Regions from separate parts of the Curtobacterium sp. AC273 genome, predicted to be linked through region 1. Evidence: riboswitches for the same ligand, from Rfam matches in the RefSeq annotation. Region 1 holds a riboswitch; the other holds the start of a gene.
What was found. Region 1 has a riboswitch for thiamine pyrophosphate ahead of thiM (hydroxyethylthiazole kinase). Riboswitches for the same ligand answer to the same signal wherever they lie in the genome.
Positions count from the first base shown of each region.

Region 1 (11,643 bases):
CCCTCCGTCGGCTGATCCACCGTCAGTTCTAACGGCAACCGGTGCGCGGGGCGCAGCCCCAGTTCCGGGGTCGCCGGTACGGTCGGAGCATGACCGGAATCGAACACCGTCCGCTCGGGCCGTCTGGGCTCGATCGTCTCCACCGTCGGCATCGGCTGCAACAACTTCGGCCGACCCGGCACGCTGACCGAGTCGCAGGAGGGCACGGACGCCGTGGTCAACGCTGCGCTCGACGCCGGCGTCACCCTCTTCGACACCGCCGACGTCTACGGCGGACGGCCGGGCATGTCCGAGGAGATGCTCGGCAAGTCGATCGCCGGCCGGCGCGACGAGGTGGTCCTCGCCACGAAGTTCGGCCTGGACATGCAGGGCGTGAACGGGCCCGACTGGGGCGTCCGCGGCTCCCGGCGGTACGTGCGGCTCGCCGTCGAGTCGTCGCTCAAGCGCCTCGGCACGGACTGGATCGACCTGTACCAGATGCACCGGCCGGACGACGTGACCTCCATCGAGGAGACCCTGTCCGTGCTCGACGACCTCGTCCGCGAGGGCAAGATCCGCTACATCGGGCACTCGAACTTCGCCGGGTGGCAGATCGCCGAGGCCGAGCTCACCGCCTCCATCGCCGGCACGACGGCGTTCGTGTCCGCGCAGAACGAGTACAGCCCGCTCGCCCGCAGCGTCGAGGACGAGGTCCTGCCGGCGGTGCGTGCCTACGCCCTCGGGTTCCTGCCGTACTTCCCGCTCTACAACGGGCTGCTCACCGGCAAGTACACGCAGTCCGGCGGGGGCCGGCCGACGGGCGCCTGACGAAGGCGAAGCCGCAGCTGCTGGCGGACGCTCCGTGGGTGATCGTCGAGGAGTTCCAGCGGTTCTGCGACGACCGCGGCGTCACGATGCTGCAGGCGACCTTCGCGTGGTTGCTGGCGCAGCCGGGGCTGTCGAGCGTCATCGCGGGTGCGACGAAGCCCGAGCAGATCGTGCAGAACGTCGAGGCCGGTACGGCGTGGACCCCCTCCGAGGACGACCTCGCCGAGATGACGGTGATCTTCGACGGGGCGCGAGCCGCGGCGCCGTGCGCTCGCGGCGCGCCCGCGTTGGCGTCCGGGTGGCCCGAGTCTCGCGGTGAGCGACGGTTCTCGCGCGTTCGGCTGCGAGAACTGTCGCTGAGCCCGAATCTCGGGGTCGGGTACCGCCTAGGCGCGGGTACGCTCCGCTCGGCCGAGCGCCGCACGCAGCTCGTCGGCCGTCAGGCGCGGGCCGTACCCGGGGGTGTCCCGCTGGATGCGCCAGCCCTCGGCGAGCGGACCCGCGTCGACCACGTCGAAGCCGAACTCGTCGATCAGGTCGGTGACGACCCGCTTCGCGTCGGCGTCGTCGCCGGCCACCACGAGGGCGCGGCGGTCGGGGGTGCCGGCCGGGGTGGCGTGACCGGTCAGGTCCGCGGCGCCGATGTGGTTGAACGCCTTCACGACCCGGGCGCCGACCAGGCGGTCCTGCAGCAGCTCGGCCGTGGTGGTGGTCTCGTCGTCGAGCGCGGGGATGTGGCCGTCGCGCTCGAAGTAGTAGTTGTTCGTGTCGATCACGACCTTGCCGACGAGGGGTTCGACCGGGATGGTCTCGATCGCGGCGAGCGGGGTCGTCGACGACGATCTCCCCGGCTGCCGCCGCTTCGTCGCGGGTCGCCGCACGAGCGGGAGCGTCGACACCGCCGGTGCCGAGGGTGTTGAGCTCGTCGACGAGCTCGGTGAGGGTCTCCGGTCCGCGTGAGTTGGCGATCACCACCTGGTGACCGTGCTGTACCGCGAGCCGTGCGAGCTGGGATCCGATGTTGCCTGCGCCGATGATGCCGATGGTCGTCATGGTGTGCTGCAACGCGATGGTGCAGAACGCATTCCCGAGCGGCGCACGACCGCCGGGCGGAGCATGATGGCGGCATGGACCACGAGTTCCGCGACGAGACCGACCAGGACCGCTACGCCATGTACGTCGGCGGCGAACTCGTCAGCGTCCTCGACTACCGGGTGAACGGCGACGCCATCGCGTTCCCGCACACCTACACGGTCCCGAAGCACCGCGGGCACGGCTACGCCGCAGAGCTCGTCGACTTCGCCGTCGCCGACGTCGAGGCCACCTCCACCAAGCGCGTCGTGCCGATGTGCTGGTTCGTCGGCAAGTGGTTCGACGAACACCCCGAGAAGTCCGACCTGCTCGTCCGCGGCGCCGCGGACTGAGCCCACCCGGAAGGCGACGACGATGCCGTCGATCACCCCGTTCCTCTGGTACGACGACCAGGCCGAGCACGCCGCGGAGCACTACGTCTCGCTGTTCCCCGACAGCCGGATCGACAGTGTGGCGAAGACTCCCGACGGGCAGACCCTCGTCGTCGAGTTCACGTTGCTCGGCCGTCCGTACCGGGCGATGAACGGCGGGCCGGGACCACGAGCACTCCGACGCCGTGTCGTTCCAGGTCGACGTCGACACCCAGGAGGAGCTGGACCGCATCTGGGACGCGCTCCTCGCCGACGGCGGCCGACCGAGCATGTGCGGCTGGCTGTTCGACCGGTGGGGTGTGGCGTGGCAGGTCACCCCGTCGATGATGGGCGAGCTGATGACCGGGTCCGGTGACCCCGAGGCGAACGCCCGCGTCTTCCAGGCGATGATGCAGATGTCGAAGCTCGACATCCCCGCGCTCCGTGCCGCGGCGGCGGGTCGCTGACCGGAGCAGCACCGTACCCGCCGGTATGGTTGCGGGACCGATCCGCCGGCCGGTGCCGGCGCTGACAGGCTGGAGTCACCCGATGAGCGAACCGAAGCCCGATGTCCGCAACAGCGACATCGGGCGTGCTTACACGGAACTCGCACGCATCACCCGTCGAGCGAGCATCCGGGCGCGTGGTTCCGAGTCGATCCTGAGCGTCGTCGACCAGTCCCTCGTCGACTTCGTCGTGCTGCACCGCGGCTGCATGGCGATCGACATCGCCCGGTACCTGCGGCTCAACCGGTCGACCATCTCGCGGCAGCTGTCCGGGCTGCTCGCCGCCGGGCTGATCCGGACGACCGACGGCGGCTCGGGCAACGCGAAGCCGCTCGAGGCCACCGACGCCGGCCGCGCCGCGCTGGAACGGTCCGTGCAACTGCACCGCGACGCCCTCGACGAACGACTCGCCAGCTGGTCGGACGACGACATCGCGCTGCTCGCCGGCCTGTTGGAGCGACTCGGCGCGGCGGACGAAGCGGGCCTGCCGATGCCCCAGCGCACCGAGTGAGCACCGCGTTCGTCCTGCTGTCGGACACCCATCTGCCGAAGCGCGCGAAGGACCTGCCGCCCGGCCTGTGGTCGGACATCGACGCCGCCGACCTCGTCGTGCACGCCGGCGACTGGGTGGACCTCGCCACGCTCGACGCCGTCGCGGGCCGTTCGCGCCGGTTCGAGGGCGTCCGCGGCAACAACGACGGCGCGGAGTTCGACGACCGCCTGCCGCTGGTCGCCCGCTTCACCGTCGAGGGGCTCCGCTTCGCCCTCGTCCACGAGACCGGGGCCGCCGCCGGCCGCGAACGCCGGATGGACGCGGAGTACCCGGACACCGACGTCCTGGTGTTCGGGCACTCGCACATCCCGTGGGACACCGTCGCGCCCTCGGGCCTCCGGCTCCTCAACCCGGGCTCGCCGACCGACCGCCGCCGCCAGCCCGACCACACCTGGATGCGCGGATCGGTCGACGGCGCTGACCTGTCCGTCGAGCTGGTCCGCCTGCCCCCGCGCTGACCCCGGGCCGGTGCGCACCGTGCGGGCGTGCGGGCGTGCGGGCGCGAGCCGGATTTCGGACTCAGCGACAGTTCACGGGTCCACAGGCGCAAGAAGTGTCGCTCAGGCCGAAACTCGGCCCTCCGCCGGCACCGCCACGGCCGTCGCGGCGGCGGTCGGCATCCGGAAGAACGCGAGCTCCCACTCGGCCGAGCGGCGGAACGCGCGCGTCATCCGGCCGCGCTCCTCGGGGTCCGCCGCCGCCGCGAGGCCGCTCGACCTCCGCCGTCGCAGCAGCCGACGCCTCGGCGAAGCCCGGATCCCCGTACGCCCCGATCCAGTCCGCGAACGGGTGCGCCGGCGGCGCCGTGCCGAGCTGCGTGCCGACCCAGGCGTAGACCCGGAAGCACGGCAGCACCGCCGCCGCCAGGACCCCGGGCGACCCGGACGCCGCGGACGCCCGAAGGTGGGCGAGGTACCCCGCACACGTCGGGTGCACCGGGTCGTCGGCGTGCGAGCCGGCCAGGCGACGGTGGTGCAGGTCGCGGGCCTCGTCGGCACACCCCTCGGCCGACGCCGCCCAGAACGCCGCCGCCGTGCCGGTCGACCACGAAGGCGAGCGTCGACAGGTGCTGCTCGTACGCGCGGAGGTAGTGCACGTCCTGCGCGAGGTACACCGCGAACACCGAGTCGTCGAGCGTGCCGTCGCGCAGCCCGACCAGGAACGCGCAGTCGATCGTCGAGCGCAGCACCCCGGCGACGTCGTCCCACCACCGGTCCGTCCACGACGGTGCCGGCAGTGCGTCGCGGATCGACGCACCGTGGTCGATCGGTCCGGTGCCCGTGCCGACCTCGAGGGCGTCGGCTCCCTCGAGCGCGCGGGTCAGCCACGCCTTCGCGCCGCCGATCGCGAGCTCCCAGTCGCCGTCGCGGGCCATCCGGGTCGCGACCGCGCTCGACAGCGAGCAGCCGGTGCCGTGCGTGTTCGTCGTCGCGATCCGCGGCGCCGTGAAGGTCCGCACGACGCCGTCCGCCGACACGAGCACGTCGTCCGAGGTGGCCCCGTCGTCGTGTCCGCCCTTGGCCAGCACGAGGACGTCCCAGGTCCGAGCCACCAGGACCGCCGCGTCGACCACGGCCCGGCCCGCGCCGCCAGCAAGAGCCAGCACTGCCAGCACTGCCAGCACTGCCAGCACTGCCCGCCAGCCCCGCCAGCACCGAGAGCTCCGGACGGTTCGGCGTCACCAGGTCGGCGAGCCGGAACAGCTCCGCCATCGCCTCCGCGGCGTCCTCGTCGAGCAGCCGGTCGCCGCTCGTCGCCACCATCACCGGGTCGACCACCACCACGGGCGGCCGGTGCTCCCGCAGCCAGTCCGTCACCACCCGCACGACCGGAGCGGTCCCGAGCATGCCGATCTTCACCGCGTCGATGGTCACGTCGTCCGACACCGCGTCGAGCTGCTCCCGCAGGAACCCCACGTCCGGCACGTGCACCGACCCGCACCCCGTGCGTGTTCTGCGCCACCAGCGCCGTCACGACGCCCATCCCGTACCCGTCGTGCGCCGCGATCGACTTGAGGTCGGCCTGCAACCCGGCACCACCCGTCGGGTCGGTCCCGGCGATGCTGAGGACACGGGGGACCGCCGTCGCGCTCATGCGTCCGCCCCGTGGCCGGTGTCGACTGCCTGGAGGCGCGGATCACCCGGATCGGATCGCCCCGCCTCCGACAGGTGGTCGGCCCACGCGGCGACGTACGCGGCGGCGGCGGAACCGGGGTCGGCGGCGGCGCAGATGCCGGACACCACCGCGACGCCCGCGGCACCGGCGGCGCGGAGCGGCAGGACGTCGTCGAGGGTCACACCGCCGATCGCGACGCACGGCAGGTCGGTCGCGCGGGCCAACCGAGCGAAGCCGTCGTGCCCGAGCGCCGGAGGGTGGTCGGGCTTCGTCGCGGTGGGGTGCACGACCCCGACGCCGAGCAGGTCGATTGCGCCGCGGGGCAGCCGGGCGACGGCCGCGAGGTGCTCCGGCGTGTTCGCGGTCAGGCCGACGTGGGCGTCCGGCCCGAGGAGCGCCCGCGCGGCCTCGGCGGGACGTCCGACTGCCCGAGGTGCACCCCGGCGACCCGGTGTCCGGCGTGCCGCGCGGCGAGGGCGACGTCGAGCCGGTCGTCGACCACGACGAGGCTCGGTCGCCCACGGCGTCGGCCACCGCCGAGGTCAGCGCGAGCAGGTCCCGTGCCGAGGCCTCCTTGTCGCGCACCTGCACGATCCGGACCCCGGCGTGCACCGCTGCCCGCACCACCCCGAGCACGCCGATGCCGTGCCGGTCCGACAGTGCGCCGTCGGTGACGAGGTAGACGCCGACGCCGGTCATGCCGCACGCTCCTCGGAGATGCGTGCGTCGCGGACGACGTCCTCCGGCGTCAGCGACGCGAGCCGGTCGAGGAACAGCGGCTGGAACGTGCCCGGCCCGCCGGCGTCACGCGCGGCGAGCTCCGCGGCGATCGTGTGCACGGCCGTCCCGGCGACCGCGGCCGCGACCGGGTCCTCCGCGGCCACCGAGGTGAACGCGGCGATCACCGCGCCGAGTGCGCAACCGCCGCCGGTGATCCGGGTGAGGAGCTCCGTGCCGTTCGCGACCCGGACCGGCACACCGGGGCCGCCCACGGCGGTGGACCCGACCACGAGGTCGACGGGACCCGACACGGCCACCGCGGCCACGCGCCTCCCGGCCGTGTCGGAACCGGACACGGCGGCCACCGCAGCCTCACGCGCGTCGTCGGTGCCCACGGTGCTGTCGACGCCGCGACCACCGGCGGACGCACCGAGCACGGCGAGCACCTCGGAGGCGTTGCCGCGCAGCACCGTCGGCCGGAGGGCCAGCAGGTCCCGGGCCAGCGCGGTCCGGACCGGCAGCGATCCGACCGCCACCGGGTCGAGGACCCACGGGGTCCCCGCGTCGACCGCTGCCTCGGCGGCCTCGATCGACGCCGCACGAGGCTCGGCGTGCGGCGTGCCGGTGTTCACCAGCAGGGCGTCGGCGACCCGGGCGAACGGCCCCGCCTCGGTGACGACGTCGACCATCGCGGCCGAGGCGCCGAGCGCGAGCAGCACGTTCGCGGTGACGTTCTGCACCACCGTGTTCGTGATGCAGTGCACCAGGGGGCCTCGAGTCCGAACGGCCTCGAGTAGTTCGGCGGTTCGGTGGGCCCAGGCAGGGGAGGGCGCAGCGGTTTCCATGGACGATCCCTTCGCGAGTACGAGCTCGAGCAGGTTCGACGGGTGTGATCTCAGCCGCTGGTCGCGGCACCCCGTGTCTCGAGCGACACCGTACACGACGTCCGGTGACCAATCCGAGGCCGCCGCCGGTCCCGTGTGGAAAGCTTGCGGTGTGCCAGACACCACGCCTCCCGGGCCGCCTCCCGGTCCCCGCGACCCCGGCGACGCCTGGGCGGTCGGCCCCGACGGCACCAAGGCCTGGGGGCTCTTCGGCGCTGCCGGGCTGCTCGTCGACGACGGCGCCGGCAACGTGCTCCTGCAGCACCGCGTGGAGTGGAGCCACCACGGCGGCACGTGGGGGATCCCCGGCGGCGCCCGGCACCAGGGCGAGGACGCCGTGACCGGAGCGCTCCGCGAGTCCGCCGAGGAAGCGGGGGTGCCCGAGGACGGCGTCGACCTGCGCCACACGGCCGTGCTCGACCTCGGCTTCTGGACGTACACGACGGTGGTGGGGCGGGCCTCCCGGCCGTTCGACCCCGTGATCGCCGACCGCGAGAGCCTCGAACTCGCCTGGGTCCCCGTCGCCGACGTCGACGACCTGCCGCTGCACCCCGGGTTCGGGGCGTCCTGGCCGGCCCTGCGTGCGCGGATCACGACCACGCCGCACGTCGTCGTCGACGCCGCGAACGTCGTCGGCAGCGTGCCGGACGGCTGGTGGAAGGACCGCGCGGGGGCGGCTGCGCGACTGCTCGACCGGGTGACGGCGCTCGCCGCGGTGGGTGTGGCGGCCGCCGAGCTCGAGCTGCCGTTCGACCGGTGGTGGCCGCGGTGGACCGTCGTGCTTGAGGGCGAGGCGCGGGCGGCTGCTGGTTCGTCTGGTGGTTCGTCTGGTGGTTCGTCCCCGTCTGGTCCGTCTGCTCCGTCGGCTCCGTCTGCTCCGTCTGCTCCGTCGAGGGAGCAGGAATCGTCGCGCGCCGACGGGCGACCCGACGATTCCTGCTCCCTCGACGGGCCGATCGCGCCGACCGGGACCGGGCCGAGCGGGCCGAGCGGGCCGCTCGACGTCGTGCGGGCGCCGGGCTCGGGCGACGACGCGATCGTCGACGCCGCACGGGCAGCCGTCGACGCCGGCCACGCACCGGTCGTGGTCGTGACGGCCGACCGCGAGCTCCGGGCACGGGTCGAGGCACTCGGCGCCACGGTTCGCGGACCGGGCTGGCTCCGCGACCAGTTCTAGGCGCGATCACCCTCGCACGGTGCGAGGGAGCGCGCGCCGCGGCCCGCGCTACGCCGGCACGTACCGCCGCGACGATGCCGCGATCGTGACCCACGACAACACCCCGAGGCCGACGACCACCCAGAGCACGGTCGGCACCGCGACGACGTTCGCGATCGCCGCGATGACGGCCGGCGCCAGGAACCCGGCGTAGGCGGCCGCGTAGAACACCCCGGTCAGTCCGGCCAGGTCGCGGGGGTCGGCGATCCGCTGCACCTCGAGCAGCGACGACACCAGGGCGATCCCGATGCCGAGGCCGATCACCACGTTCGCGGCCAGGCCGATCGCCACGGACTGCAGCTGGATCGCGACGACGACCACGGCGATGCCGGTGGTCATGAGTGCCACCGCGGTCAGGATGCCGCGCGCCGACAGCAGGGAGTGCACCCGCGCGGCGAGCGGCTGCACGGCGCTCGACACCCCGAGGGCGACCACGGTCGTGGCGGTCGCGAACACGAGCCCCACATCCCGGTGGCACCGGCGAGCTTCGTCGGCAGGTACCGTAGCCGATCGCCGCCGAGCCGAAGATCCACGGCGCCGCGACGAGCACCACGCGGGTGAACCGCCGGTGCCCGGCACTCGGCACGGCGAGCTGGCGCCACCACCGCCCCTGCAGCCCGCCCGTGCGGTTCGTCTCCGGCGTCCGCCACACGACGACGGCGAAGGGCGCCGCGACGCAGATGTGCACGAGGAACGGCAGCACCTCGGGGATCGGACCCCACTGCGCGATGAGCCCGGCGACGAGGGCACCCGACGCCGACCCCAGGGTGAACGCGAGCGAGGCCCGCCGTGCACCGGACCCGGCGTCGGCCGACGGGTCGAACCGTCCCTGCGAGAGCTCCTTCACCCAGCTGTTCCCGACCGCCATCGCGATGCCGACCGTGATGCCGGAGCACAGCCGTCCGGCCATCAGGAACCCGGCGCCGAGCGGACCGAACGCCAGCAGCCCGCTGCCGACCACCGCCGACGCGATGCCCACGAGCATCAGCGGCCGGCGTCCGTGCCGGTCCGACAGCGACCCGGCGACGAGGAGCGCTGGCGCGAGGCCGAGCACGTACACGCCGAGGAACACGGTGACGAGGAACGACGAGTAGTGCGCCCGCTCCTCGTACATCAGCAGCAGTGGCGAGAACTGGTTGCCGCCCCACGAGCACACGAAGACGGCACCCCAGACCGCCACCCACGGCAGGACGCGGACGTTCGGGACCGCGATCGAGTCGGTCCCCGCGCTCACAGGGCACCCCGGTGCGACGCGACGTGGGCGCTGAGCACCGCGGCGTAGCGGGCGGCGTCGCCCGCCTCGAGCGCGGCGGCGAGGGCGCGGTGGTCCTCGAGCGACGCCTGGAGTTGCGACGGCTGCAGCCGCATGAGGTGGTGGCGCAGCCGCTGCTGCCGGTCCCGCAGGGTGCGCGCGAACATGACGGCGATCGCGTTCCGCGACGCCGCGATGACGGCCCCGTGGAACTCCGCGTCCGCCTCGACGAAGCGGTCGACGTCGCCGGTCGCGACCGCCTGCTCCTGTTCCGCGAGCACGGCCTGGAGGCTCGGGGTGACGTCCGCCGCGCGGCCGTCGGTCACGACGCGGGTCGCCGCCGTCGACTCGATGGCCTCCCGCATCTCGAGCACGTCCGCCGCCTCGTTCGGGGACATCGGCCGGACCACGGCGCCCTTCCGGGACTCGAGGGTGAGCAGGTCCTCGGCCGCGAGACGCAGGAACGCCTCGTGCACGGGTGTCCTGGAAACGCCGATCTCCTGACTGAGGGCGTTCTCGCTGATGGCGGTGCCGCCGGGCAGGTCGCCGCGGATGATCGCGCGCTTGACGTGCTCGTAGGCCCGGTCGGACGCGGCCTGACTGGTGACGGGGGTGCTCACGGTCGTCGATCCTACGCCTTGCATGCAACGGTGCATGCTGATGGGGACAGGTGTGTTGCTGAGAGCAACCGGGACAGCGTCGGCCGTGCGCGGATACGCTGGGCCACCACGTCAACGGAGACGTGGACGACAGGAGGACCCGATGGAGCGGATCACCAGGGCCGACGATCGCGTGCACCGCCCGGCAGGGCCGTGGACACCGACCGTGCACCGGCTGCTCGCCCACCTGCACGAACAGGGGTTCGTCGCGGCACCCGAGCCGATCGAGCACGGCGACACCCTCGAGACCGTGTCGTTCGTGCCCGGCACCGCGGGGGAGTACCCGTGGACCGCCGACGTGGCGAGCGAGGCCGCCCTCGTCACGAGTGCACGGCTGCTCCGGCACTACCACGACGCCGCGGCGACGTTCCCTCGGGACCCGTCGCGCGACGTCTGGTCGCAGGCGGACCGGCTGCCCGTCGAGACGATCGTGCACGGCGACTTCGCACCGTACAACTGCGTGTACGACGGCATCGCCGCCGTCGGCCTCATCGACTTCGACACCGCCCACCCCGGGCCGCGGGTGTGGGACGTCGCGAGTGCCGTGTACCGGTTCGCCCCGTTCACGACCGGCGTCGTCGAGGGCTCGACGGCCCCGTCCCTCGACGAACGGCTCGACCGTGCGGCGGAGTTCTGCCGCGCCTACGGACTCGACGCCCGGTCGCGTGCGGTCCTCGCCGAGACGATCACCGGTTCGCTCGTCGCGCTGGTGACCACCATCGAGACCGAGGCCTCGGCGGGCAACCCCAAGTTCGTCAGTGACCTCGCGCACGGGCACGCCGACCTGTACCGGGCCGACGTCCGGTACATCGAGGAGCACGCCGCCGAAATCACCGCGGCCGTCCGCCTGACGGTGGTGCCGGGCATGCTGGTGCCATGATGACGCCGGCGCAGCTCCGCACGATGCGCCTCGCCGCGCAGGGGATCGCGGTGCCCGGGCTCGGTCCGACCGCCGCCGTCGAGCGGATGACCGCCGTGCAGGGGCAGGACCTCGGCCAGGTGCTCTGGGCGATCGGGGTCCGTGCTCCCGGTGCCACGCGCGACGACGTCCGCGCCGCGTTCGACCGGGCCGAACTCGTCCGGTCGTGGCCGTGCGCGGGACCCTGCACGCGATGCGCCCCGACGACCTCCGGCTCCTGCTGTCCCTGACCGCCGAGCGCACTCTGCGGAGCATCGCCCGACGCGCGGCCGAGCTCGGCATCGACGACGCGCTGCTCGGACGAGCCCGGGACACCACCGTCGCCGCGCTGTCCGGCGGTCGGTCCCTCGTCCGCGACGAGCTCTTCGACGTGTTCCGTGGCGCCGGCATCGACCCCGCCGCCGGACGCGGGTCACCACCTGCTGCTCCAGCTCTCGCAGGAGGGCCTGGTGGCGTGGGGTCCCACGGCTCGTGTCGGGCAGGGGCTCGTCCTGCTCGACGAGTGGGCACCGCCCGCGTCGCCGGTGCCCGACCGTGACGAAGCCCTCCGCCGCGTGCTCGTCGGGTTCC
Region 1 is NZ_CEEDDU010000003.1:154,600-166,242, reverse strand. Features, by position in the region: partial or broken gene ACZ8AI_RS05520 (aldo/keto reductase) at 124-1,049, shown strand; partial or broken gene ACZ8AI_RS05515 (NADPH-dependent F420 reductase) at 1,194-1,860, opposite strand; gene ACZ8AI_RS05510 (GNAT family N-acetyltransferase) at 1,935-2,231, shown strand; partial or broken gene ACZ8AI_RS05505 (VOC family protein) at 2,254-2,373, shown strand; gene ACZ8AI_RS05500 (VOC family protein) at 2,456-2,716, shown strand; gene ACZ8AI_RS05495 (MarR family winged helix-turn-helix transcriptional regulator) at 2,799-3,266, shown strand; gene ACZ8AI_RS05490 (metallophosphoesterase family protein) at 3,263-3,766, shown strand; gene ACZ8AI_RS05485 (bifunctional hydroxymethylpyrimidine kinase/phosphomethylpyrimidine kinase) at 3,976-4,860, opposite strand; partial or broken gene ACZ8AI_RS05480 (bifunctional hydroxymethylpyrimidine kinase/phosphomethylpyrimidine kinase) at 5,009-5,224, opposite strand; partial or broken gene ACZ8AI_RS05475 (bifunctional hydroxymethylpyrimidine kinase/phosphomethylpyrimidine kinase) at 5,304-5,402, opposite strand; gene ACZ8AI_RS05470 (thiamine phosphate synthase) at 5,399-5,791, opposite strand; gene ACZ8AI_RS05465 (hypothetical protein) at 5,788-6,129, opposite strand; gene thiM (hydroxyethylthiazole kinase) at 6,119-6,988, opposite strand; TPP riboswitch at 6,977-7,072, opposite strand; gene ACZ8AI_RS05455 (NUDIX domain-containing protein) at 7,140-8,204, shown strand; gene ACZ8AI_RS05450 (hypothetical protein) at 8,253-8,699, opposite strand; partial or broken gene ACZ8AI_RS05445 (MFS transporter) at 8,878-9,357, opposite strand; gene ACZ8AI_RS05440 (GntR family transcriptional regulator) at 9,474-10,115, opposite strand; gene ACZ8AI_RS05435 (phosphotransferase enzyme family protein) at 10,258-11,034, shown strand; gene ACZ8AI_RS05430 (DNA glycosylase AlkZ-like family protein) at 11,031-11,303, shown strand; gene ACZ8AI_RS05425 (hypothetical protein) at 11,267-11,611, shown strand; gene ACZ8AI_RS05420 (DNA glycosylase AlkZ-like family protein) at 11,523-11,643, shown strand, end outside.

Region 2 (11,643 bases), on a different contig from region 1:
CGGGTGGTCGCGGCGGACCCGCAGCGCACGGCTGGTGACGAGGAGCTTGGCGGCCCCGTCGATGCCGATGGCGGGGAGGTCCTCGGGGCCGTCGTCGTCCGGGCCGTCGAGCTCGGCGAGGACGTGCCGACGCTCGGTGTAGTCCACCGCACGCCGGTTGTCCGGGTCGACCAAGGGCGGTCCCAGGACTCGGTGCCCTGGTAGACGTCGGGGACGCCGGGCGCGGTGAGCTGCACGAGCTTCTGTGCGAGCCCGTTGGACCACCCGGCGGCGTCGATCCGCTCGTCGAGGGCGTCGAGCACGGCGACCACGGCGGGCTCGTCGAACGCGGCATCGACCAGCGCGTGCATGCGCCGCTCGAAGTCCTCGTCCGGCTCGGTCCACGTGGTGCTGTCCCCGGCCTCGCGCGATGCCTTCTCGGCGTAGGCGTGCAGGCGCTCCCGGCTGGCCGGGCGTGCGCCGACGATCGCCTGCCAGAGCAGGTCCGCGAACACCGCGTCCTCGAGCGGGACGAGGGACTGCAGGCGCTCGAGCGCCGACGACCACTCGTGCCCGATCTCGGCGAGGACGGCGATGCGGGCGCGGGTGTCCTCGCTCCGCTTCGTGTCGTGCGTCGTCAGGGTCGTCATGGTGTGCGGCCAGCTGCCGAGCCGGTCGCGCTGCGCCTGGTGGAAGTCGGCCAGCGAGACCGAGAACACGCTCGGGTCGCCGCCGACCTCGCTCAGGCTGGTGAGCCGCGAGGTCCGGTAGAACGCGGTGTCCTCGACGCCCTTCGCCATCACCATGCCGCTCGTCTGCTGCAACCGGATCGCGGCGGCGTCCGTCGGGTCGACGAGTGCCGGGGCGATCCGGTCGATGACGTCGTCGAGGTCGGGCCGGGCCTCGGCCGCGCGCTCGAGGGCGTCGATGAGGTGGTGCGCGCCCTCGGGCAGGTACGTCCGGTAGACGTCGAACGAGGCGACGATCTCGGCCACGGCGTCGACGACCCGATCGTGCGGCAGGTCGCCGGCGACGGGGCGCAGCAGCCGGGCGAGGCGCTCGACCTCGCTGCCGAGGATCCCGTCCGCGATGCCGCGCCGGGTGTCGTGCGTCAGCTGCTGCCAGTCGGACGGCTCAGCACCCGACGCGGCGGTGAGCGTCTCCTCGCCCGCGGGGTCGACGAACACGCGGTCGAGGACCCCGAGGGCGTCGTACCCGGTCGTGCCGTCCACCGGCCAGGAGCTCGGCAGCTGCTCGCCCGGCTCGAGGATCTTCTCGACCAGGGTGTAGGCACCACCCGTCAGGTCGGCGAGGTCCTGCAGGTACCCGGCCGGGTCGTACAGGCCGTCCGGGTGGTCGATCCGCAGGCCGTCGACGAGACCGTCGCGGAACCAGGCGCCGATCGTGGCGTGCGACGCCGCGAAGACCTCGGGCTCCTCGACACGGATGGCCGCGAGCGTGTTCACCGCGAAGAACCGGCGGTAGTTCAGCTCGTGGTCGGCGCGCTTCCAGTGCACGAACTCGTAGTGCTGGCGGGCGTGCACGGCCTCGACCGTGTCGCCGTCGTGCACGGTGCCGGGCGCGGTCGGGTAGGCGGTGTCGCCCAGGTACAGCCGGCCGTCCCGCAGCTCGACCGCGTCGAGCAGCCGGTCGTCGAGCACAGGGACGCGGAGCTTGCCGTCCCCGGCCTGCCAGTCGACGTCGAAGGCCCAGGCGACGGGGGAGCCCTGCCCGTGCTCGAGCAGGGACCACCACCACGGGTTCGCCGCGGGCGTGGCCACGCCGACGTGGTTCGGCACCACGTCGACGAGGACCCCGAGCCCGGCGCCGTGCGCGGCCTCGGCGAGGGCACGGAGCGCGTCGTCGCCGCCGCGCTCGGTGTCGACGTGCGTGTGGTCGACGACGTCGTAGCCGTGCTGCGAGCCGGGCTCGGCCTGCAGCACCGGCGACAGGTAGAGCCAGTCCGCCCCGAGATCACGCACGTAGTCGACGACGTCCTGCGCGGCCGTCAGGTCGAAGTCGGGCGTGACCTGGAGCCGGTAGGTGGAGGACGGGATGCGACGCGCGGTCACTGCTGCCCGCCCGCCGTGTCGGACGGCGCCGTCGACCCCGCCGGGTTCGCCGGGGTGACGGCGTCCTGCGGAGCCGGGGTGGCCGGCCGTGCCGGGTCGGTCTCCACCGGGGTGACGGTGACCTCGTGGTCGGGCTCGGCGCGGAGCACGATCATCGACCGCGCCGGCACGTCGAGCGGGGTGCCCGCCTCGAGGACCTCGTCGCGGGCGCCGGGGTCCGCGGTGTCGATCCGCACCGTCCACCCGGGGGAGTACTCCTCCGGGGGCAGGGTGAAGGTCACGACGTCGTCGTGCGCGTTGAAGTACGTGATGAACCCGACGTCGGTGACGCGCTCGCCGCGGGAGTCGCGCCCGCGGATGCCCTCGCCGTTCAGGTACATGCCGACGCTCTTGCCGAAGCCGGAGTCCCAGTCCTCGGGGTCCATGGCGTCGCCCGAGGGGGTCAGCCACACGACGTCGGGCAGTGGCTCGCCCTCGCCACGGCGGACCGGGCGCCCGTTGAAGTACCGGGTGCGGCGGAACGTCGGGTGGTCGTGCCGGAGCTTGACGACGTCGGCGGTGAACTGGATGAGTTCCTCGTCGGCGGTGTCCCAGTCGATCCAGCTCAGCTCGGAGTCCTGCGCGTAGACGTTGTTGTTGCCCGACTGCGACCGGCCGAGCTCGTCACCGTGCGCGATCATCGGCACGCCCTGGCTGAGCAGCAGCGTCGCCGGGAAGTTGCGGCGGCGCTGGAGTCGCAGCGCGTTCACGGCCTCGTCGTCGGTGGGCCCCTCGGCGCCGGAGTTCCACGAACGGTTGTGGCTCTCGCCGTCGTTGTTGTCCTCGCCGTTGGCCTCGTTGTGCTTCTCGTTGTAGGCGACGAGGTCGTACAGCGTGAAGCCGTCGTGCGCGGTGATGAAGTTGATGCTCGCCTTGGGCGTGCGGCCGTCGTGCTCGTACAGGTCGGCCGAACCGGAGATCCGCGACGCGAACTCGCCGAGCGTCGACGACTCGCCGCGCCAGAAGTCGCGCACCGTGTCGCGGTACTTGCCGTTCCACTCCGACCACTGGGGCGGGAAGTTGCCGACCTGGTAGCCGCCGGGGCCGACGTCCCACGGCTCGGCGATGAGCTTCACCTGCGACACGATCGGGTCCTGCTGCACGAGCTCGAAGAAGGCCGACAGCCGGTCGACCTCGTAGAACTCGCGGGCCAGCGCCGAGGCGAGGTCGAAGCGGAAGCCGTCGACGTGCATCTCGGTCACCCAGTAGCGGAGCGAGTCGAGGATGAGCTGCAAGCGAGTGCGGGTGTCCGACGTTGAGCGAGTTGCCGGTGCCCGTGTAGTCCATGTAGTACCGCGGGTCGTCGTCGACGAGGCGGTAGTACGCCGCGTTGTCGATGCCGCGGAACGACAGGGTGGGACCGAGGTGGTTGCCCTCTGCCGTGTGGTTGTAGACGACGTCGAGGACGACCTCGATGCCCGCGCGGTGGAGCTCGCGGACCATCGTCTTGAACTCCTGCACCTGCTGGCCCTGGTCGCCGGACGACGAGTAGTGCGAGTGCGGCGCGAAGAACCCGATGGTGTTGTAGCCCCAGTAGTTCGACAGCCCCTTGTCCTGCAGGGTCGAGTCGTTCACGAACTGGTGAACGGGCATGAGCTCGAGCGTCGTCACGCCGAGGCGCTTGAGGTGCTCGATGACGGCCGGGTGCGCGACGCCGGCGTACGTGCCGCGCTGCTCTTCCGGCACGTCTGGGTGCGTCTCGGTGAGGCCCTTGACGTGCGCCTCGTAGATCACCGTCTCGCCGTAGGGGGTCCGCGGTGCGCGGTCACCCTGCCAGTCGAAGAACGGGTTGATGACGACGCCCTTCATCATGTGCGAGGCGGAGTCCTCGTCGTTGGTCGAGTCGGGGTCGCCGAACGTGTACGAGAACAGCGACTGGTCCCAGTCGATGTCCCCGCTCGTCGCCTTCGCGTACGGGTCGAGCAGCAGCTTCGCGGGGTTCGCGCGGAGCCCCTTCGTCGGGTCGTAGTCCGCGTGGACGCGGAAGCCGTACTGCTGTCCGGGTCCGACGTTCGGGAGGTACGCGTGCCAGACGTAGGCATCCACCTCGAGCAGGGGGACGCAGGTCTCGTTGCCGTCGTCGTCGAAGAGACACAGTTCGACGCGCTCGGCGACCTCGCTGAAGAGCGCGAAGTTCGTGCCGCTTCCGTCGTAGGTCGCCCCGAGCGGGTACGGGTTGCCGGGCCAGGTGTGCAAACGTTCCTCCAGGTGTGGGTGGCGCCAACATATCGGCGAGGGCCGTCCGCGTCCGCAGACAAGCCCCAGCCGTGGACGGTTCCCGCGCGTCGCAGCCTGTGGAGGGACCGGCGAGTAGCCTCGCGCGCATGGCCAACATCGTGACGCAGATCGCAGACAAGGTGCGCCCCGTCGGCGTGTCCACCAACTACGGGGACCCGGTCGAGGTCGGCGACCAGACCCTCATCCCGGTGTCCATCGCCTGGTTCGGCTTCGGTGGTGGCGGGGACGGCGACGACAACGGCGGCGGCGGTGGCGGCGGGGCATCGATCCCCGTCGGCGCGTACGTCCGCCGCCCCGGCAAGGACCTCGAGTTCGAGCCGAACCTCATCTCGCTGCTCGCCGTGAGCATCCCGGTCATCTGGGTGACCGGCACCGTCCTGCGCAAGCTGGTCCGCGTCCTCAAGAAGTGACCCACTGACGGCCTGGAGGCGCGGTGCCAGCTGGCACCGCGCCTCCAGTCCGTCACACGGTCGCGTCCGCGTCTACACTGGCGGGACACACACGGGAGTCCGGAACCACCGGGCTGAGAGGGAGCGAAGGGCGCTCCGACCGTCGAACCTGATCCGGATCATGCCGGCGCAGGGAGGAGTCCAGGACCATGTCCGTACGCACGTCACCAGCAGTACCGTCCGCCCGGGTCACACGATCGCTCCGCTGGCGGGTGGTCGACATCGTCGTCGCCAGCGTCCTCGCGGTCGCGATCGGCGTCGTCTTCAAGGTGTGGGAGTTCGGCTACGAGCCGCTCAGCGCCGCGATGACGCTCGTCCTGCCCGGCACGCAGGCGTTCTTCGGCGGCGTCTGGCTGCTCGCCGGACCCGTCGTCGCGATCATCGTCCGGAAGCCCGGCGCGGCGCTCTACGCCGAGATGGTCGCCGCGTCGGTCGAGGCGCTCCTCGGCACCCAGTGGGGGTGGCTCACGCTCGAGGCCGGACTCGTCCAGGGCCTCGGCGCCGAACTCGTCCTCGCGCTGTTCCTGTACCGCGTGTACCGGCTGCCGGTCGTCGTCCTCGCCGGGGCCGCGGCCGGTCTCGCGATGGGTCTCAACGACACCGTGCTCTGGTACCCCGGGTACGACGCGGGCTTCAAGGCCGCGTACATCGTGGCTGGCGTCGTCGGCGGAGCGGTCATCGCCGGGCTCGGCTCGTGGCTCCTCGTCCGCGCGCTCGCCGCGACCGGTGTGCTGTCGTCGTTCGCCGCCGGCCGTGAACACTCCAGGCGCGGGACCCGCGCCGTCGCGTGACCACGGTGTCCGGGGCCGAGGGTCCCGCGCGCATCGCCTTCCACGACTGGGGTTGGCGGTACGCCGGACGTGACGCGTGGGCGGTCCGCGGCGTCGACCTGACCGTCGAACCGGGGGAACGCGTCGCGATCGTCGGACCCTCGGGAGCGGGCAAGTCCACGCTCCTCCGGGCCGTCGCCGCCGTGCTGCCCGACGAGCCGGACGACACCGACGACACCGCTGCCTCCGTGCAGGGCTCGGTCCTGGTCGACGGTGCCGACCCCCGCGCGGCCCGCGGGCGCGTCGGCCTCGTGATGCAGGACCCCGAGGCCCACACGGTGATGTCGCGGGTCGGCGACGACGTCGCGTTCGGGTGCGAGAACGCAGGGTCCCGCCGGAGGAGATATGGGAGCGGGTGCGGACTGCGCTCGACGTCGTGGGGCTCGACCTGGCGCTCGACCGGTCCACCACGAAGCTGTCCGGCGGGCAGCGGCAGCGGCTGGCACTCGCCGGCGTGCTGGCGATGCGGCCCGGGGCGCTCGTGCTCGACGAACCCTGCGCCAACCTCGATCCGTCGGGGGTGTCGCAGGTGCACGACGCCGTCCGTGCGCTGCTCGACGAGACCGGGTGCTCGTTGCTCGTGGTCGAGCACCGGATCGGCACGTGGCTCGACCTGGTGGACCGGCTCGTGCTGCTCGAGCCCGCCGGGGGAGTCGTCGCCGACGGTCCGCCCGCCGAGGTGCTCGCCCGGCACGGTGCGGCCCTGACGGCGGCCGGCGTGTGGTTGCCGGGGTCGGAGCCCGCGCGTGGTTCGGCACGGGGGCACGCCCGTCGCGGACGAGCGGGCGAAATGCCGGGGTCGCGCGAGAAGGGCACCACGGGACTTCGCCCGCTCGGCTCGGCGGGGTCGTCCGTGGGGGACGTGGGGCACGCCCGTCGCGGACGAGCGGGCGAAATGCCGGGGTCGGGCGACGGGGCGACCGTGGGGAGTTCGCCCGCTCGGCGGCGCGGGCGGCGGCGAGGACAGCGGCGCGGTGCTGCTCGCGGCGCAGGGGCTCGGGACGGCACGGGGGAAGCGGCAGCGCGTGGGGAGCGGGATCGACCTCGAGGTCCGGGCCGGCCGGGTGCTCGCCGTGACGGGGCCGAACGGCGTCGGCAAGTCGACGCTCGGCCTGACGCTCGCCGGGCTCCTCCGCCACGTCGACGGGTCACTGCACGCCACCCCGGCCCTCGCCGCGGGCATAGGGGACGTCCCCGCCGCGTGGACCAGCCGCCAGCTGGCCGCGCGCATCGGCACCGTGTTCCAGGACCCCGAGCACCAGTTCGTCGCCCGCACCGTCCGCGAGGAACTCGCCGTCGGCCCGACCGCCCTCGGCCACCCCGACGACGAGGTCGCCGCGCGGGTCGAGGAGCTGCTCGCGACGTTCGGGCTCGCGCACCTGGCGGACGCCAACCCCTTCACCCTGTCCGGCGGCGAGCAGCGTCGACTCGCGATCGGGACCGTCGTCGCCGCGGCGCCGCCGGTCGTCGTGCTCGACGAACCGACCTCCGGCCAGGACCGCGCCACCTGGCAGGCCGTGGTCGACCGGCTCGGGGCGCTCGCCGACGCCGGCACCGCGATCGTGGCCATCACGCACGACCAGGACCTCGTGCGGGCGCTCGACGCCGACGAGGTCGTCCTCAGCGAGACGGGTGCCGAGCCCGTGCTCCGAACGCCCGCCGAGCCGGGGGATGGAACGGTGACCGCCCCGGGGACGTCGGCCGACCTGCCCGGGCGATCCGCGCCTCCAGGCCCGACCGTCGGAACCGTCCCGACGACGCGTGGTGTGCAGCCCGTCGCGTCGCTCCTCGGCGTGATGGCGCTCGGGGTGTGCCTCGTGCTGAGCCTCGACGTGGTCTCGGCCTCCGCCGCCCTCGCGCTGGAGGCCCTGCTCCTGCCGCTCCTGCGGATCCCGCCGCGCACACTCCTACTGCGGACGTCGCCCGTGCTCGTGGCGGTGCCGCTGACGGCGGTGAGCATCGCGTTGTACGGGCGACCTTCCGGGCGGGAGTGGTTCGACTTCGGCTTCGCGCACGTCACCGACGGGTCGTTGGAACTCGCGCTGGCGACGGCGCTGCGTGTGCTCGCCGTGGGGATCCCGGCCGTCGCGCTGTTCGTCCGGGTGGACCCGACGGACCTGGCCGACGGGCTCGCGCAACTGCTGCGGCTGCCCGCCCGGTTCGTGCTCGGGGCGCTGGCGGCGCTCCGGATGGTGACCCTGCTCGGTGACGACTGGCGGCAGCTCGGCATGGCGCGCCGGGCCCGCGGAGTGGCCGACAGCGGGCGACTGCGGCGTGGGGCCTCGATGGCGTTCGCGCTGCTCGTGCTGGCGCTGCGGCGGGCGACGACGCTGGCGGTGGCGATGGAGTCGCGGGGGTTCGGGGCTCCCGGCAGGCGCACGTGGGCCCGGACCGCACGGTTCGCGGGGCCGGAGTGGGCGATGGTCGCGGTGCTCGTCGGCATCGGGCTGGTGTCGATCGGGGTCGCGGTGGTCGCAGGGACGTGGCGTGCCTGACCGGCTCGGGGCCGGGCGCGAGCCCTCGGACGCCGCCGAAGCCCTCGCCGCCGGGGCCCTCGCCGCCGGGGCCCTCGCCGCCGCCGCTGCCGGTGCTGCCGCTGCGCGCGGGGACCGGCGCCTCGTCGTGCTCGTCGACGGGCGCTCCGGCACGGGCAAGACCACCCTCGGGAACGCCGTCGCCGAGCGGCTCGGCGCGCAGATCGTGCACCTCGACGACGTCTACCCCGGCTGGGACGGCCTGCGCGCCGCCGCCGAGGCCGTGGTGACCGACGTGCTCAGGGCCCCGAGCGGGTACCGGCGCTGGGACTGGGAAGCCGGGGCCCGACCGACTGGGTCCCGCTCGACCCCGACGTCCCGATCGTGGTCGAGGGGTGCGGGGCGCTGTCGCGGGCCTCGGCGGCCTCCGCGTCGCTCCGGGTGTGGCTGGAGGCTGACGACGACACACGGTGGCAGCGGGCGATCGGCCGCGACGGTGAGGTGTTCGCACGGGAGTGGGAGCGCTGGGCCGCGCAGGAGTCGGCGTTCATCGCTGCCGAGGCGCCCTGCGGCCCTGGCCGACGTGGTGCTGCGGACGTAGGGCCGCGCGGCGCGGGCGCGCTGCGGGGCTCGCGCCCCGAGCCCCGCGCGCCCGAGTTTCGCGCCCGAGCGACACTTCTCGGGCTCTGGCACGCGTGAACTGTCGCTCAGGCCGAAACTCGGGCCGCCGCCGGGTCGCCCGCACCCGCCGCGCCGCCCGCACCCGCCGGGTCGCCCGCGCCCGCTGCGCCCGCGCCGCCCGCGCCGTCCGCCCCCGCCCGCCGCGCGTCCGCCGCCGGGTCCACCGCGAACACCGCCGCCACGATCGAGAGCACCGCGTACACCCCGAGGTACCCGCACAGGATCCACGGCGAACCCCCGCCGACCTCGACGAACACGGCCGCCAGCAACGGGGTGAGCCCGACAGAGAAGATCGACCCGATCTGGTACCCGAGCGACATCCCCGAGTACCGCCGGCCGGTCGGGAACTGCTCCGCGAACCACGCCGCCTGCGGCCCGTAGATGCTGTCGTGGAACACGCACATCCCGACGAGCGCCACGAGCGGCAGCAGCACGAGCGGGCCGGCGTCGAGGAACGCGAAGAACGGCCAGATGAGCACGGCGATCCCGACCGCCGACCAGATCGTCAGCACCCGCCGCCCGACCCGGTCGGACAGCCAACCCCAGAACGGCGTCGACACGAGCGAGACCGCCGAGATGACGAGGACGGCCTGCAGCCCGGCCGCCGACCCCTCCTCGCCGCGCTTCGCGAGCAGGTACGTCAGCGAGTACGTCGTCAGGATCGAGTACAGCGCCGGCTGCACGAGCCGCAGCCCCGCGGTCACGAGGATCGACCGGGGGTGCTGCCGGATCGCCTGCCACACGGGGAAGCGCTCGACCCCACCGGACGCGCGGAGCTCCTGGAACACCGGCGCGTCCTGCACGCCGAGCCGGATCACGAGCCCGACCGCCACGATCACGGCCGAGAACAGGAACGGCAGCCGCCAGCCCCACGCCAGGAACGCCTCGTTGCCGAGCAGCCCCCGCACCAGCGTGAACACCCCGGTCGCGAGCAGCATCCCACCCGCCGACCCCATCTGCGTGAACGCCCCGAAGAGCCCGCGGTGCCGTGCGGGAGCGTGCTCGACGGACAGCAGCGCCGACCCGCCCCACTCCGCGCCGGCCGCCACGCCCTGCAGCAGCCGCAGGAACACGAGCGCGACGACGGCGCCGACGCCGATGGTCGCCGCGGACGGGACCACCCCGATCAGCGTCGACGCGATCCCCATCAGCACGAGCGACGCGACGAGCAGCTTCTTCCGCCCGATCCGGTCGCCCAGGTGGCCGGCGATGACGCCGCCGAGCGGCCGTGCCACGAAGCCGACACCGTAGGTCGCGAACGACGCGATGACGCCGACGGCCGGCGTCACGGACGGGAAGAACGTGGGCGCGAACACCAGCGCCGACGCCGTCGCGTACAGGTAGAAGTCGTAGTACTCGACGGTCGTCCCGACGAAGGACGCCAGGGCGACACGACGACGGGTCGCGTTGGTGAACGGTGCGACGGGACGGCCTGGACGGCGCGGCTGCGAGTGGTCGGGATCGGCATGCCTCAGGAGCATGGTCGGCTCCGGCGTCTCGCGGAACACCCCGCGTAACGCGGTGTCACGTCGCTGCCGTTCCCGGGGGTCGCGCGGGGAACATGGAGCCCATGAGCGATCGACCGAACCGTCCGCTGCGCTTCGCGGCCTTCGTCATGAACACGACGTCGCACATCCAGCACGGCCTCTGGCGGCACCCGGACGCCCGGCAGTCGGACTTCGACGACGTGACGCTCTGGACCGACCTGGCGAAGACGCTCGAGCGCGGCAAGTTCGACGCGATGTTCTTCGCCGACGTCGTGGGCACGTACGGCCCGGCGCGCGGCGACTACTCGACGAACCTCCGCGAAGGGCTGCAGATCCCCTCGAACGACCCGTCCGTGCTGCTCTCCGCGCTCGCCGTGTCGACCGAGCACCTCGGGCTCGCCTTCATCGTCGAGCGTCATCCAGTCGCACCCGTTCGACTTCGCCCGCAAGGTCTCCACCCTCGACCACATCACCCGCGGCCGGATCGGCTGGAACGTCGTCACGAGCGCCCTCGACAGTGCCGCCCGCAACTTCGGCCAGGACCGGCTCGAGGAGCACGACGAACGCTACGTCTGGGCCGAGGAGTACCTCGAGGTCTGCGCGAAGCTCTGGGAGGGCTCATGGGAGGACGACGCCGTCCTGAAGGACCCCGTCCTCGGCTACGCGGACCCCGAGAAGGTGCACCGCATCGACCACCACGGCAAGCGGTACGACGTGCAGGGCCCGCACCTGTCCGCGCCCTCGCCGCAGCGGACGCCGGTGCTGTTCCAGGCCGGGTCCTCGCCGGCCGGCCGGGCCTTCGCCGCGAGGAACGCCGAGGCGCAGTTCATCCTCACGTCGAACCGCGACGCCACCGAGCAGCTCATCCGCGAGACCCGCGACCTGGCAGAGACCGCGGGGCGACAGCGGGACGAGATCGCGTTCTTCCTCGGCCTGACGTTCATCACCGGCTCCACCGAAGCCGAGGCGAAGGCAAAGGAGGCCGAGATCGACGAGTACCTCGCGGCCGACGGCTTCCTCGTGCACTCGAACCTCGGCTTCGACCCCGACACCGGCGAACCGCTCGACCCGGACACCCCGCTCTCCGAGGTCCGGACCCACGCCGGGCAGTCGCACCTGCATGGCTGCGCCGAGGCCGCCGGCGACCGCGAACCGACCATCGCCGACCTGGCTCGCCTGTCCGCGAAGCTCCGCGCCCGTGTGGTCGGGACGCCGGAGCAGATCGCCGACGAGCTCGCCGACTGGCAGCGGGTGGGCGTCGACGGCGTCAACGTCATCAACTGGACGCTGCCCGGCTCCTACGAGGAGTTCGTCGACCACATCGCGCCGACCCTGCAGGAACGCGGCCTGATGCAGTCCGAGTACCGCGAGGGCACGCTGCGCGAGAAGCTCTT
Region 2 is NZ_CEEDDU010000008.1:193,202-204,844, forward strand. Features, by position in the region: partial or broken gene treY (malto-oligosyltrehalose synthase) at 1-2,051, opposite strand, end outside; partial or broken gene glgX (glycogen debranching protein GlgX) at 2,048-4,286, opposite strand; gene ACZ8AI_RS14005 (hypothetical protein) at 4,427-4,738, shown strand; TPP riboswitch at 4,821-4,930, shown strand; gene ACZ8AI_RS14010 (ECF transporter S component) at 4,927-5,568, shown strand; partial or broken gene ACZ8AI_RS14015 (ATP-binding cassette domain-containing protein) at 5,574-5,825, shown strand; partial or broken gene ACZ8AI_RS14020 (hypothetical protein) at 5,963-6,049, shown strand; gene ACZ8AI_RS14025 (ATP-binding cassette domain-containing protein) at 6,354-8,102, shown strand; gene ACZ8AI_RS14030 (nucleoside/nucleotide kinase family protein) at 8,095-8,682, shown strand; gene ACZ8AI_RS14035 (MFS transporter) at 8,789-10,243, opposite strand; partial or broken gene ACZ8AI_RS14040 (LLM class flavin-dependent oxidoreductase) at 10,333-11,643, shown strand, end outside.
Region 2: linked by a shared signal. The riboswitch ahead of ACZ8AI_RS14010 (ECF transporter S component) and the one ahead of thiM (hydroxyethylthiazole kinase) in region 1 are both predicted to bind thiamine pyrophosphate.